3 regions of the Thermoanaerobacterium calidifontis genome follow, and region 2 is predicted to be linked to each of the others. Evidence: riboswitches for the same ligand, from Rfam matches in the RefSeq annotation. Region 2 holds a riboswitch; each other region holds the start of a gene.
The links. A riboswitch is a leader RNA that binds a small molecule or an ion and turns the genes downstream of it on or off. The one in region 2 is predicted to bind S-adenosylmethionine.
Positions count from the first base shown of each region.

Region 1: linked by a shared signal. The riboswitch ahead of ACZ42G_RS10885 (methionine ABC transporter ATP-binding protein) and the one ahead of ACZ42G_RS03890 (methylenetetrahydrofolate reductase) in region 2 are both predicted to bind S-adenosylmethionine.
Region 3: linked by a shared signal. The riboswitch ahead of metK (methionine adenosyltransferase) and the one ahead of ACZ42G_RS03890 (methylenetetrahydrofolate reductase) in region 2 are both predicted to bind S-adenosylmethionine.

Region 1 covers NZ_AP042436.1:2,078,633-2,082,899, reverse strand. Annotated here, with positions in the region: gene ACZ42G_RS10895 (MetQ/NlpA family ABC transporter substrate-binding protein) at 1-106, opposite strand, end outside; gene ACZ42G_RS10890 (methionine ABC transporter permease) at 121-798, opposite strand; gene ACZ42G_RS10885 (methionine ABC transporter ATP-binding protein) at 785-1,807, opposite strand; SAM riboswitch class I at 1,884-1,984, opposite strand; gene ACZ42G_RS10880 (BglG family transcription antiterminator) at 2,198-4,267, shown strand, end outside.
Region 2 covers NZ_AP042436.1:772,723-776,989, reverse strand. Annotated here, with positions in the region: gene ACZ42G_RS03895 (homocysteine S-methyltransferase family protein) at 1-1,674, opposite strand, end outside; gene ACZ42G_RS03890 (methylenetetrahydrofolate reductase) at 1,712-2,590, opposite strand; SAM riboswitch class I at 2,645-2,739, opposite strand; gene ACZ42G_RS03885 (DUF362 domain-containing protein) at 2,889-3,818, shown strand; gene ACZ42G_RS03880 (sugar phosphate isomerase/epimerase family protein) at 3,844-4,267, opposite strand, start outside.
Region 3 covers NZ_AP042436.1:2,180,919-2,185,185, reverse strand. Annotated here, with positions in the region: gene ACZ42G_RS11475 (phosphodiester glycosidase family protein) at 1-211, opposite strand, end outside; tRNA gene ACZ42G_RS11470 (tRNA-Pro) at 533-608, shown strand; tRNA gene ACZ42G_RS11465 (tRNA-Val) at 614-689, shown strand; tRNA gene ACZ42G_RS11460 (tRNA-Tyr) at 736-821, shown strand; gene ACZ42G_RS11455 (peroxiredoxin) at 1,045-1,545, shown strand; gene ACZ42G_RS11450 (rubrerythrin family protein) at 1,565-2,068, shown strand; SAM riboswitch class I at 2,197-2,298, shown strand; gene metK (methionine adenosyltransferase) at 2,374-3,561, shown strand; gene ACZ42G_RS11440 (HD-GYP domain-containing protein) at 3,671-4,267, opposite strand, start outside.

The sequences.
Region 1 (4,267 bases), 1.3 Mb from region 2:
TTGAGTTTGCATTGGACGCAGTGGATACATTGTTGGACTTTGTGCATCCTGATAAGATAAATGCAAATGTTAATATAAGCGTGAGAAGTAACAATGATTTTTTCATTACATACCATCCTTTCATCTTTTATCAACTTTTTTTGCGAGATAGTTTCCTATTCTTTGCACGATTTCTACAAAAATTATTAAGACTATGATTGTGGCAATAAGCACATCTGTCTGAAACCTTTGATACCCATATCTTATAGCGAGATCTCCTAAACCACCTCCTCCGATAGCACCTGCCATAGCAGAATACCCTAAGATGTTTATCACTGTAAGGGTTATTCCCAGTACAAGCGATGGCAATGATTCTGGAATCATGACTTTAAATATTATCTGTGGTATTGAAGCGCCAACTGATATAGATGCTTCAATGACGCCCCAGTCTACTTCTTTTAGGGATGACTCTATAACTCTTGCCACAAATGGTGCCGCTGCAATGGACAGTGGCACTATGGATGCAGTAGGTCCTATAGTTGTGCCAACTATAAGCCTTGCCAATGGGAAGATCGCGATTATGAGAATTATGAATGGCACAGATCTCATGACATTGATCACAGTACCTAATATCTGATTTAACTTTAGATTTTCCTTTATATGACCTTTATCAGTTATGACGAGTATTATGCCAAGAGGCATTCCTATGATTACTGAGAAAAGCGTTGAGAAAAATACCATGTATAAAGATTCCCAAAGAGGCTCTTCCATAAGCTGCCACAAGTTTAACAAATACTGCAATGTATTAGACGATACCATTTTTAAGCACCTCTATTCTAAGACCATTATTTTCTAAGAATTTTATCGCATCTTTTATGGAGTTTTCTTCACCACTTATTTTTATTAGGAGATTTCCTATTTGTAAGTTTTGCACCCTTTCGATATTTCCAGAAATGATATTAACTTCAACATCAAAATTTTTTATCATGTGGGATATGACAGGCTGATTGCTGCTGCTGCCAAAAAACGATAATCTTAAGATTTCCTCGTTTGGATTTTCGTCATCAAGCAATATATCTGGCGGAAGTTCAGCTATCATATCTTTTAAAAATCTCTTAGACGTTTCTGTTGAAGGGTTTGAAAAGATGTCTATTACATTTCCTTCCTCGATTATTCTACCGTCTTCTAAGACTGCCACTTTGTCGCACAGATTTCTTATGACAGACATTTCGTGAGTTATCACCACGATTGTGATTCCGTATTGCTTGTTTATGTTCTTTAAAAGATTTAAAATGGATTCTGTCGTGGTGGGGTCTAAAGCAGATGTGGCTTCATCAGATAGAATTATGTCTGGGTTATTTGCTAAAGCCCTTGCAATGCCTACACGCTGTTTTTGACCTCCAGACAACTGCGAAGGATATGCATATTTTTTGTCTTTTAAATCTACTACATCCAGCAACTCATCAACGCGCTTTTTTATGACAGAGTCGCTGACTTTCGAGATCTTAAGAGGAAATGCTATGTTCTCATACACTGTAGAGTTCATCAGGAGATTGAAATGCTGAAATATCATGCCAATCTTCTTTCTCATATTTCTCAGTTCTTTTGGCTTTAGCTTTGTCATTTCTACGCCGTTTATCAGTATGCTGCCAGATGTAGGTTTTTCCAACATGTTTATGCACCTTATCAATGATGATTTCCCGGCACCGCTTAGACCCATTATGCCGTAAATTTCACCATCACGTATAGTTAAGTTGATGTCTTTTAAAGCTATTACCTCTTTTCCGTTTGTGTTGTAAACTTTGCTTAAGTTTTTTATTTCGATCAAATCATTTCACCTTCTTTTCACAAATGTAGTTTAAAAAAGCAATAAAAAAAACCTCCAATGAAAGAGGTTTCGTCCTCTCTCATCTCTCAGCAATCGCTGCAGGAATTGGCACCATTGCACATACGTGCCGGTTGCCGGGTTTCATCGGGCCAGTCCCTCCACCTCTCTAGATAAGAGAATAATTTCGTTTTTAGTTGTTAAAATGATTATATAGGATGGATGTTGAAAAGTCAAGCAAAATTTTCATGCGACAATATTAAATTTTTGTCATAATAAATCTGACAGTGTATTCACAAGTTTGTGTTGATTTAATCAATAAATTGATTATAATTAAGATGAAAGATAAGTTAACTTATTAATAATTTGTCATAGACGAAAGGACAAATATCTATGAAAGAGTTAAGTAGGCGCCAATTAGAAATCTTCAAAAAGGTTATTTCAAAAGAAGTTTCCAGTTTGGACGATATCGTCGTTTTGTACAAGTTAAGCAAAAGGACTGTTTACAGAGAAATAAATGCAATAAATGAATATATAAAAGAATACAATTTGAAGCTTAAAAATGACGATGGAGTACTAGTCTTAGAAGGAACTGATAATGATATCGAAAAATTCAAATTCGATGTAATAGGTTATAGGCCAAGCATTGACGCTGATAAAAGGCGAAAGTTGATACTATCTGAGCTTTTGCAGATGAAAGAACCTGTAAAACTTGAGTACTTCGCTAAAGAATACAATGTGACTACGGCAACAATAAGCTATGACATTAAAGAGATCGATAAGTGGCTAAACAAGCAAAATGTTACAATTGTAACTAAGCCTGGCGTTGGCATATACGTAAAAGGCGATGAAAGCAATATAAGAAGGGCCATAATAAATTTTCTGTATGACAATGTGGAGACAAAAGACCTAATTGAGTTTTTAAATAAAGGGTACAATAATATAAACAAGCTTAGTGAAGACATAAATGATAGATTACTCAGGCTTATAGACTACGATACGGTTTTAAAGATAGAGAAGGCTATACAAAAATTGGAGAAATCCCTTGATTACGAATTAGCAGAAAGCTCCTACATGGGGCTTACGGTGCATCTGGCATTGGCGCTAAAAAGAATAAAAGAAGGCGAAAAGATAAAAATAGGTAATGAAAGTCTCTATGAGCTTAGGAAGTCAGATGAGTATAAGTTTGCAGAAATGCTTGCCAGGTTTCTGGAGGAAGAATTCGATATTTCTATTCCAGAAGATGAAATCGGATATATAACGATTCATCTACAAGGAGCAAGGTACAGGGCAAATACCGAAGACGTAAATGACGAGCTGTTAAATGAAATACTGCATGAGATGGTCAGCATTGCAGAAGATGAATTTGGCACTGATCTTAAAGGCGATACGATGCTTTTAAGCGGTTTAAAGACGCACTTAAGGCCTACTATCTTTAGACTTCGCATGGGTCTTGCGATTAGAAATCCGCTTATAAATGACATAAAAGAACGGTACAGCGGCTTATTTGAAAAATGTATATCTATTGCAAATGTGATTAAAGACAAGCTTAATGTTGATGTGCCTGATGATGAAATTGGCTATATTGCGATGCATTTTGGCGCATCTATAGCAAGAAAAAGCGATATGATGAAAAGGCACAATATTTTAGTCGTGTGTGCCAGCGGCATAGGGACATCAAGGATGCTTCTATCTAAGCTTCAGATGTTTCCACAATTGAATATTGTAGATACGGTTTCCAGCTTGAGAGTTAAAGACTTTAAAGATAGAGATGATATTGACTTGATAGTGTCTACAATTCCGCTGGACATAAAGGACAAAGAGACAATAATAGTCAATCCGCTGCTTTTAGATGAAGACGTAAAAAAACTGAAAGACGCTTTAAACACAGATTTTATAATGGACTTCTCGGAGAAAAAAGTCATAGGCGACAGGTACAAAGAATTGGAACACATTGCGTGGTATGGCAAAAGGATAATTGAGCTATGCGATTCCCTTAAACTTAAAGATGTCTATGGCAAAAACTCGAAAGACATCATAGATTCTCTATTAGAAGATTTTGCTGGTAATGATGGAATTAATAATGAGAAAATAAAGCAGATAGAGGATAAGCTTTTGGGAAGAGAAAGCCTTGGGAAGATAATACTTCCAGGGAAAGGGTTTGTAATCTACCACTGTACAGCATCTGATTTGGTGGAGCCAATCCTCGTCTTTGGAAAAGTGAAAAGCCATGTCAAGATGAAAAATTTGATTAACGAGTATGAAATCATAAAGACAGCTTTTCTAATGGTTGCACCGGATGACGACAAGATGTGGATAGAGATACTTGGCGATTTAAGTGTTTCATTTATTGAAAGCAAAGACTTGGTAAAAAATCTCAATGAGATTAACAAAATTGATGAGGCGAAGGAATTTGTGAAGAAGGCCTTGATGGATAAGTATTACGATGAAATAAAGAGAAAT
Region 2 (4,267 bases):
CATCGAAGCGTTCAATATATCCATTGTTATCTTATCATTTGGATTGACTATAACAGCATCTAAGCCGTATGATATCGCCATCGCAAGAAATGCAGTATTTATAAGTTGCCGCTCAGGCAATCCATAAGATACGTTGCTAAGTCCTATGACCGTACTTACTCCAAGCTTAGACTTAACAAGATTGATGGCTTTTAATGTTTCCATTGCTGCTGTCTGCTCAGATGACACTGTAAGTGCGATACAGTCAATTATTATATCTTCTTTTGGTATTCCATACTCTAAAGCAGCTTTTACAATCTTTTCAGCGTTTCTAAGCCTTTCATCTGCATTTTTAGGAAGACCGTCATCACTTATTGTAAGTCCTATAACACTTGTGCCGTATTTTTTGACAATAGGCAATATTTCTTGTAAACTTTTCTCTTTTGCACTAACAGAATTTATAATAGGCTTACCTCTTACTATCCTTACTGCTTTTTCAATTGCCTTTACATTGCTACTATCTATCTGCAATGGCACATTGACGATGTTCTGTACCTGCGAAACGATTCTAGGCATCAATTCCTCTTCATTTATGCCAGGCACACCAATATTCACGTCAAGTACGCTTGCCCCAAGCTTTTCCTGCGATACAGCTTCGTCGTAGATCAGATTATAATTGCCTTCTTTGATAGCTGCACTCAATTTCTTCTTTCCTGTAGGATTTATCCTTTCGCCGATTACACACACAGGATAATCGCTGCCTATGAAAACAGTCTTTGTATTTGATGAAACTGCTGTGTATTCTTTCACGGCAGTTTTTTTCTCTGTATCATGTATCTCAGCTTTCAAAAGCTTAATAAATTCTGGAGTCGTCCCACAACAACCACCAACAATAGATGCCCCGCATTCTAAAAGCTTTTTTGTCTCGACGGCAAATTTCTCTTTCGTAATGTCGTAAAGAGTCAATCCATCCTCTAAATGAGGCATTCCTGCATTTGGCTGCGCCAAAATTGGTATCCTTGAAACTTCAGCCATCTTCTTCACTATGTCTGCCATCATGTCAGGTCCCGTAGAGCAATTGACACCTATGGCATCAAGGCCAAGCCCTTGAAGACTTACTACTGCTGTAACAGGGTCTGTCCCCATAAGCGTCCTTCCATCTTCTTGAAACGTCATGGTACAAATTACCTTTAAATTAGTATTCTCCTTTACAGCAAGAATAGCCGCCTTCGCTTCTAATATATCTGACATAGTCTCAATAAGTGCCAAATCAGCACCGGCTTTTTCCCCTTCTACAGCAACCTCTGCAAAGGCACTATAAGCCTCGTCAAATGTCAGCTTGCCAAAAGGTTCCATCAATTCGCCAATAGGCCCTATAGAAAGAGCAACAGCTTTATCACCAGCAGCTTTTCTGGCTATCTGTACTGCGCTTTTGACTATTTCAGGCAATTTATCTGAAAGATTGTAAGATTTTAATTTTATCCTATTGGCGCCAAATGTATTTGTCTCAATAACATCTGCCCCTGCATCAATATACGACTTGTGGATTTCGTACACAATATCCGGATGTAAGAGATTGTAATATTCAGGGCATTCTCCTGATTTAAGTCCTTTTTTCTGAAGCATAGTGCCCATTGCTCCGTCAAAGACGATTATGCTATTCTTTAAATTCTTAAAAATATCCAATTGCAACATCTCCTTATGATGACTACAATACTTCTTCTATATCATTTTATCTCATGTTCTTTACGCCATTTACAATGTCAACAACTATATCTGTCTTGCCAAGTGGCATGATATGAACACCACCCACTTTATCTTTTATCTTGTTTATAAATTCTATTGCAATTTTTGTCCCTTCACCTTTTTCACCGTTTTTCAACCTGTCTATTATTTTCTCAGGTATCTCGATGCCAGGCACCTTTTCGTTCAAGTTAACAGCCATCTTATAGCTTTTAAGGGGTAGCACCCCTACTAAAACCGGAATATCAAATTGCTCTACGGCATCAAGAAATCTGTATAAAATCTCATCATCGTAGACAGGCTGAGTCTGTATGAAAGATGCTCCACATTCTATTTTCGTCCTTAATTTTTCTATTGATTCAGGTCTTAAATCATTTGGATTTGCTGTTGTCCCTATGCAGAAATTTGTAGATGATTCTAATTTATTTCCGTTGTAGTCAAAGCCATCATTTAGCGACTTTGCTATCTTCACAAGACCTACAGAATCTACGTCGTACACGCCTGTTGCCTGTGGCACATCACCTCGTTTTGGATCATCTCCTGTAAGTGCAAGGATATTTCTGACTCCAAGAGCATACGCACCCAAAAGCTCTGCTTGAAGGCCAATAAGATTTCTGTCCCTACACGTTAAGTGAAATATGGTTTCTATATTTAGATGATTTTGCAAAAGATGTGCCAATGCAATAGGGCTCATTCTCATATTTGCCATAGGACAATCAGTTATATTTAAAGCATCTGCTATTCCATATAATTTTTTTGCTTCTTCAATAGAATTCGAAATATCAGCTCCTTTTGGCGTCGATATCTCCACGGTTATGACAAATTGCTTATTTTTAAGTTTCTGGCACAAATTTTCAGAATTTCGCAAAACGACCCCTCCTTAAAATAAAAAAACTCTTCGCCAAAAGAAGAGATATTTTTGCTCCCATCTTTCAGCGATATGCTGCTGGAATTGGCACCGTGATATCCGGTTGCCGAGCTTCATAGGGCCAGTCCCTCCGCTGCTCTTGATAAGAGTTTACTATATTAATTTATTAAATTATATGATACCGTCCTCTGGTACAATTGTCAATGAAATATTTGTTGAAATGTTAAAATTACTTAGGCTTTTTGCTTAGATATTTTAATTTTTGATAAAATGCAAATCATATATATGAGGTGATTTTATGAGGTACAGAAAAATTGTAGAACCAGTAGTAGCAATAGCATCTGGCCCTGATGAGATACAAAACTTAAATACCGCTTTAAACTTATTACCTTTGCAAAATCTAATCGAAACGGGTAATACCGTTGTAATAACGCCAAATTTCGTTAAAAGCAAGCCTCCTCAAAGCGGTACGATAGTAGGACCAGATACATTGAGAGCCCTTATAAGATACGTAAAGTCTAAAAATCCTGGCAGGATTGTGATTGCCGCCGGCTCTGGTGGAGATCCTACGCCTAAAGTTTTATCTGACAATGGATTTGATAAAGTCATTTCAGAAGAAGGCGTAGAATTTGTAGATCTAAATTACGGTCCTTACGTAGAATTGCTGCTGGACGACTGTCTTTTAAAATCAACAAAAGTAAATGAACTTTATGAAAAAATGGATGTACTAATTTCATTCACTCAAATGAAAATACACGAAGAAGCTACAGTATCGCTTGGAATAAAAAACATAGCTTTAAGCTGGCCTCCCGCAGAAATACACGGATTTCCCAAAAAAAATTTAGGCATACACGATGACCTTCACAATTTCATAAGGGCTATGGCTGAAAAAATATCTATAGATCTTACGATATTAAGCGGTCAAGAAGCGATGATAGGCACAGGGCCATCAGAAGGAAAGCCTATCAATGCAAACATGATAATAGCAGGAACAGATCCTGTAGCAACAGATACAGTAGGTGCCAGAATGTTTGGACTTATGCCTCAAGGCGTCAACTACTTGTTTCAATGTGCTAAAAGAGGTATAGGCACAGGTGAGCTTAAAAATGTCACTATCAAAGGCATACCATTGCAACAAGCTGAACTGAATTTCTCTACGCAGGCGTATGGCTATGGCATCGCCTTAGATTCAAGCGGAATAAAGCAGATGGTGCCAGGAAAAGTCTAAAGATAAGGGTTTACTTCCCTTATCTTTATTTTTCAAAGATGCTTTTTAGGTATTCAATGCCTTCTTTTAAATCATCAATATCCTTATAGTTGTTTCTGTAGACTTCCATTATGATAGATCCATTGTAATCCAATTTTTTTAACTCTCTATTAAGCTTTGCAAAGTCAAAACTTCCTCTGCCTGGAAGGTACAAACTGCCGCAATCATCGTAATCGCATAAATGGACATTGACGAGTTTATCTCCCATTGATTTTAAGTATCCAAATGGATCTTTCTTGCTTTTCATCGCCTGCTTTATATCCAATGTAAAATAAACATTTCTGCTTTTCACAGACTGTCTTATGAATGTAGCAAATTCTGGATATGCAAACCAACACCAATAGACATTTTCCCAAGAAAATTTAACCCCATATTCTCCTGATGTATCAGCTATATAATCTACATATTTC
Region 3 (4,267 bases), 1.3 Mb from region 2:
CGCTTAAGTCCACATCCAAAACATTGATATTGATGAAACCATCTGTCGTAAAATATGTAATGTTTTTTTCTGTAACACCTTTACTTAATATTTGCTGGCTTTCATTTGAAGTTATTACGGTGTAAGCATCTGCAGCAATACCATTCATAAAAACCGATGAAAAAATGATTATTGAAGATATACACATGCTTATAACTTTTCGGTACTTCACGAAAATCCCTCCTATGTATTTAGCAATTGTTCTTTAAAACTTATCTTCGGCAATTTAGCGCGGTTGATAAATTTTCCATACCTATACAACCATATTGTACCTTTTGTATATTACAGCCGTGTTACAATTTCATAAAATAAAAATAAAAACTAATATTATTATTGCCTAAATTGTGTATAATGATTATAAAAGATAAATGGAGCATAAGCGAAAGATATCGAAAAAATGCCAAATTAACTGATGGAAACCGGCTAAAATGAGGAATAATAAATCTTGTGAAATTGATAGATTTCAACTATAATCAAATATGTCGCGAGACGCCGGGGTGTAGCGCAGTTGGTAGCGCACGTGCTTTGGGAGCATGGGGTCGGGGGTTCGAGTCCCTCCACCCCGACCATGATTGGTCGTATAGCTCAGCTGGGAGAGCACCTGCCTTACAAGCAGGGGGTCATAGGTTCGAGCCCTATTGCGACCACCATTTCTATTTGTGAATATTTTTTCTCACATTAAAATAAAATAATCATGGAGGGATACCCAAGTGGCTAAAGGGGGCAGACTGTAAATCTGTTGGCTGGTGCCTTCGATGGTTCGAATCCATCTCCCTCCACCATGAATACAAGGCTAAAGGGCCTTTTTTTATTTTGCCTTTCAAGATTTCCTTATCATAATGATTTTTAAAAACATCGATAAAAAATTTTCCAAATCCTATTGACATAAAAAATAATTGATGTATAATAATACTTGTGAAGGGAAAATAGTTATTAATAGAAATAAAATATTAATAGCTTATCCGATGTGATGATTGACTAAGAATAGATGAGAGGTGGGTACATATGTCGTTGGTAGGTAAGAAAGCTCCTGAATTTAAGTTAGACAGCACAAAAGGTCAAATATCCTTAAGCGATTATAAAGGTAAGTGGGTAGTGCTTTTCTTTTATCCACTGGACTTTTCGTCAGTATGTTCAACTGAGATACCAGAGTTTAATAGGATGAAACCTGAGTTTGACAAGCTCAATGCTGAGCTATTAGGTATCAACACAGATAGCGTTTATTCACACAAGGCATGGATAGATAGCCTCGGTGGTGTTGATTTTCCGCTTTTATCTGATTACAACAAAGAAGTCACGAAGCAGTATGGAATACTTATTGAAGATGCTGGCATAGCATTAAGAGCTGCATTCATCATTAACCCTGAGGGAATTGTTGATTACGAAGTTGTACATGAGCCAGTAATCGGCAGAAATGTCGATGAAATATTGAGAGTGCTTAATGCACTTCAAACAGGTCATGCTTGTCCTGTAGGTTGGAAACCAGGGGACAAAGTATTAGATTAAAAAAGGAGGAGATTTTGAAATGAGAGAAATGACGACAAAAAATCTAAGCGATGCATACGCAGGTGAAAGCCAGGCTCACATGAGGTATCAAATTTTTGCTGATGTGGCTGAAAAGGAGGGTAAGCCAAACATAGCAAAGCTTTTTAGAGCCATATCTTATGCCGAATTAGTCCATGCTACAAATCACTATAAGACATTGGGAGAAGTAAAAGACACAGTATCAAACCTTGACAAAGCTATAGCAGGTGAGACATTTGAAGTAGAAGAAATGTATCCAGCATATAAAGCCGTAGCAGATTTGCAGGAGGAGAAATCTGCAGATAAAAGCTTCAACTATGCTCTTGAAGCTGAAAAGTTACATGCTAAGATGTATACAGATGCAAAAGCAGCGGCACTTAAAAATGAAGACATAGCTATTTCTAAAGTGTACATTTGTCCTGTTTGCGGATATACGGCAATTGATACGGCTCCAGAAAAATGTCCAGTTTGTGGAGCTCCAAGAGATAAGTTTGTTGTTTTCTAAAAGGCATAAAACCCCTTCATTATCATATATTAACTTTAAAGTGCTTGACAGTCGTCAAGCACTTTTTCACTTTCTAATTGACTTATTAGTTGTACTGTGATATTATATTTTAAGTTAAATAAGTGAAACTCTTATCAAGAGAGGTGGAGGGAAGAGCCCTGTGAAGCCCGGCAACCTGTCTTACGACAAGGTGCTAATTCTCGCAGAAGTTTACTTCTGAAAGATGAGGGTGGATGTGCCTCTTCTTTTGGAGAGGTTTTATTTTGTTTTAGGTCTTTTATGTGATTTAAAAAAGGAGGATACAGATGAAAAAGTATTTTACTTCAGAATCAGTTACTGAAGGACATCCAGATAAAATTTGCGATCAGATATCTGATGCTATTGTAGATGAGATCTTAAAAAATGATCCTTATGCGAGGATAGCCTGCGAGACTGCCGTTACAACAGGTATGGTATTGGTGATGGGGGAAATATCTACAAAATGCTACGTCGACATACCAAAAATCGCAAGAAAGGTCATAGAGGAGATAGGGTATACTCGAGCAAAGTACGGTTTTGATGCTGATACATGTTCTGTGCTTACTTCAATAGATGAACAGTCTCCAGATATAGCATTGGGAGTTGATAAGGCACTGGAAGTAAAAAAAGGCATTTCCTACGATGAGCTTGAAGAACAAGGCGCTGGAGACCAAGGGATGATGTTTGGATACGCATGCACAGAGACGCCTGAGCTTATGCCTCTTCCAATATCATTAGCACACAGGCTTGCCCGCAGATTAGCGGAAGTAAGGAAAAATGGCACTTTAGATTATCTAAGGCCTGATGGCAAGACACAAGTGACGATTGAGTACGTTGACGATGTGCCAAAGAGAGTTGACTCAATCGTTGTGTCGACACAGCATTCACCAGATGTGGATCATGATAAGATTGAAAATGACGTAAAAGAGTATGTAATAAAACCCATTGTTCCACCAGAGCTTATTGATGATGACACGAAGATATATGTAAATCCGACAGGGCGATTTGTAGTCGGTGGACCACAAGGAGACAGCGGCCTTACAGGAAGGAAGATAATAGTCGACACTTATGGTGGATATGCAAGACATGGCGGTGGTGCTTTTTCTGGCAAAGATCCATCGAAAGTAGACAGATCTGCTGCGTACGCTGCAAGGTATGTAGCGAAAAACATCGTAGCTGCTGGGCTTGCTGAAAGGTGTGAAGTTCAATTGGCGTACGCTATAGGCGTAGCTACACCATTAGAAGTCAATGTAGATACTTTTGGCACTGGGAAAATATCTGATGAAGAGATATCAGAAATAGTTAAAAAAGTATTTGATTTGAGACCTGCTGCTATTATAAGAGATCTTGATTTAAGAAGGCCTATTTATAGACAAGTTGCAGCATATGGACATTTTGGACGCACAGATCTTGACCTTACATGGGAGAGAACTGACAGAGTTGAGATACTGAAAAAACTTGCTTTCAATAAATAATAATTTTAAAGCCCGGAGTTTCCTCCGGGCTTTGCGGCTTGTATATTTATATTTATAGCCGCGATTTTTATAAAAATTGTACGCTCCGCTACTTTTATTATAGCATAAATTAGATGGCGATTCCATTGCTTTCTCTATTTTCTTTTTCGAGAATTTGTGTCTTTGTTTTAACCAAATTTTCTAATGCTGAAACAAGCATTTGGTTGTACTTTGCATCGCACTCTTTCAAATCTTGTATTGCTTCAATAGCATTTTTAGCTTTTCTATACTGTCTATCGTTTGTCATTGCGTCGAAAGAATCACACACTGCTACAATCTGTGCGCCAAATGGAATGATTTTTAGTCCATAAGGATAGCCAGTTCCATCTAATCTTTCGTGATGATATAGCACAGTAGATGTCAAATATGCAAGTGGTGTTAAGGCTTCCAGTATATCGGCGCCGTATTTGGGATGCAATTTCATGACGTCGTATTCCAATTCTGTAAGTTTATCTGGTTTTGCAAGAATACTAATCGGAATCATCACTTTGCCTATATCGTGCAGCAATGCACCCTTGTATATCGTTATTTTTTCCTTTATATTAAGCCGCATCATGTTTGCTACATTGTATGATAACTTTGCGACTCTTATGCTGTGCTTGTACGTCTCGTAATGGTAGTTTTTTAGTGACATCAAAAGATGCGACATCAGTTTTTCTTCATCATA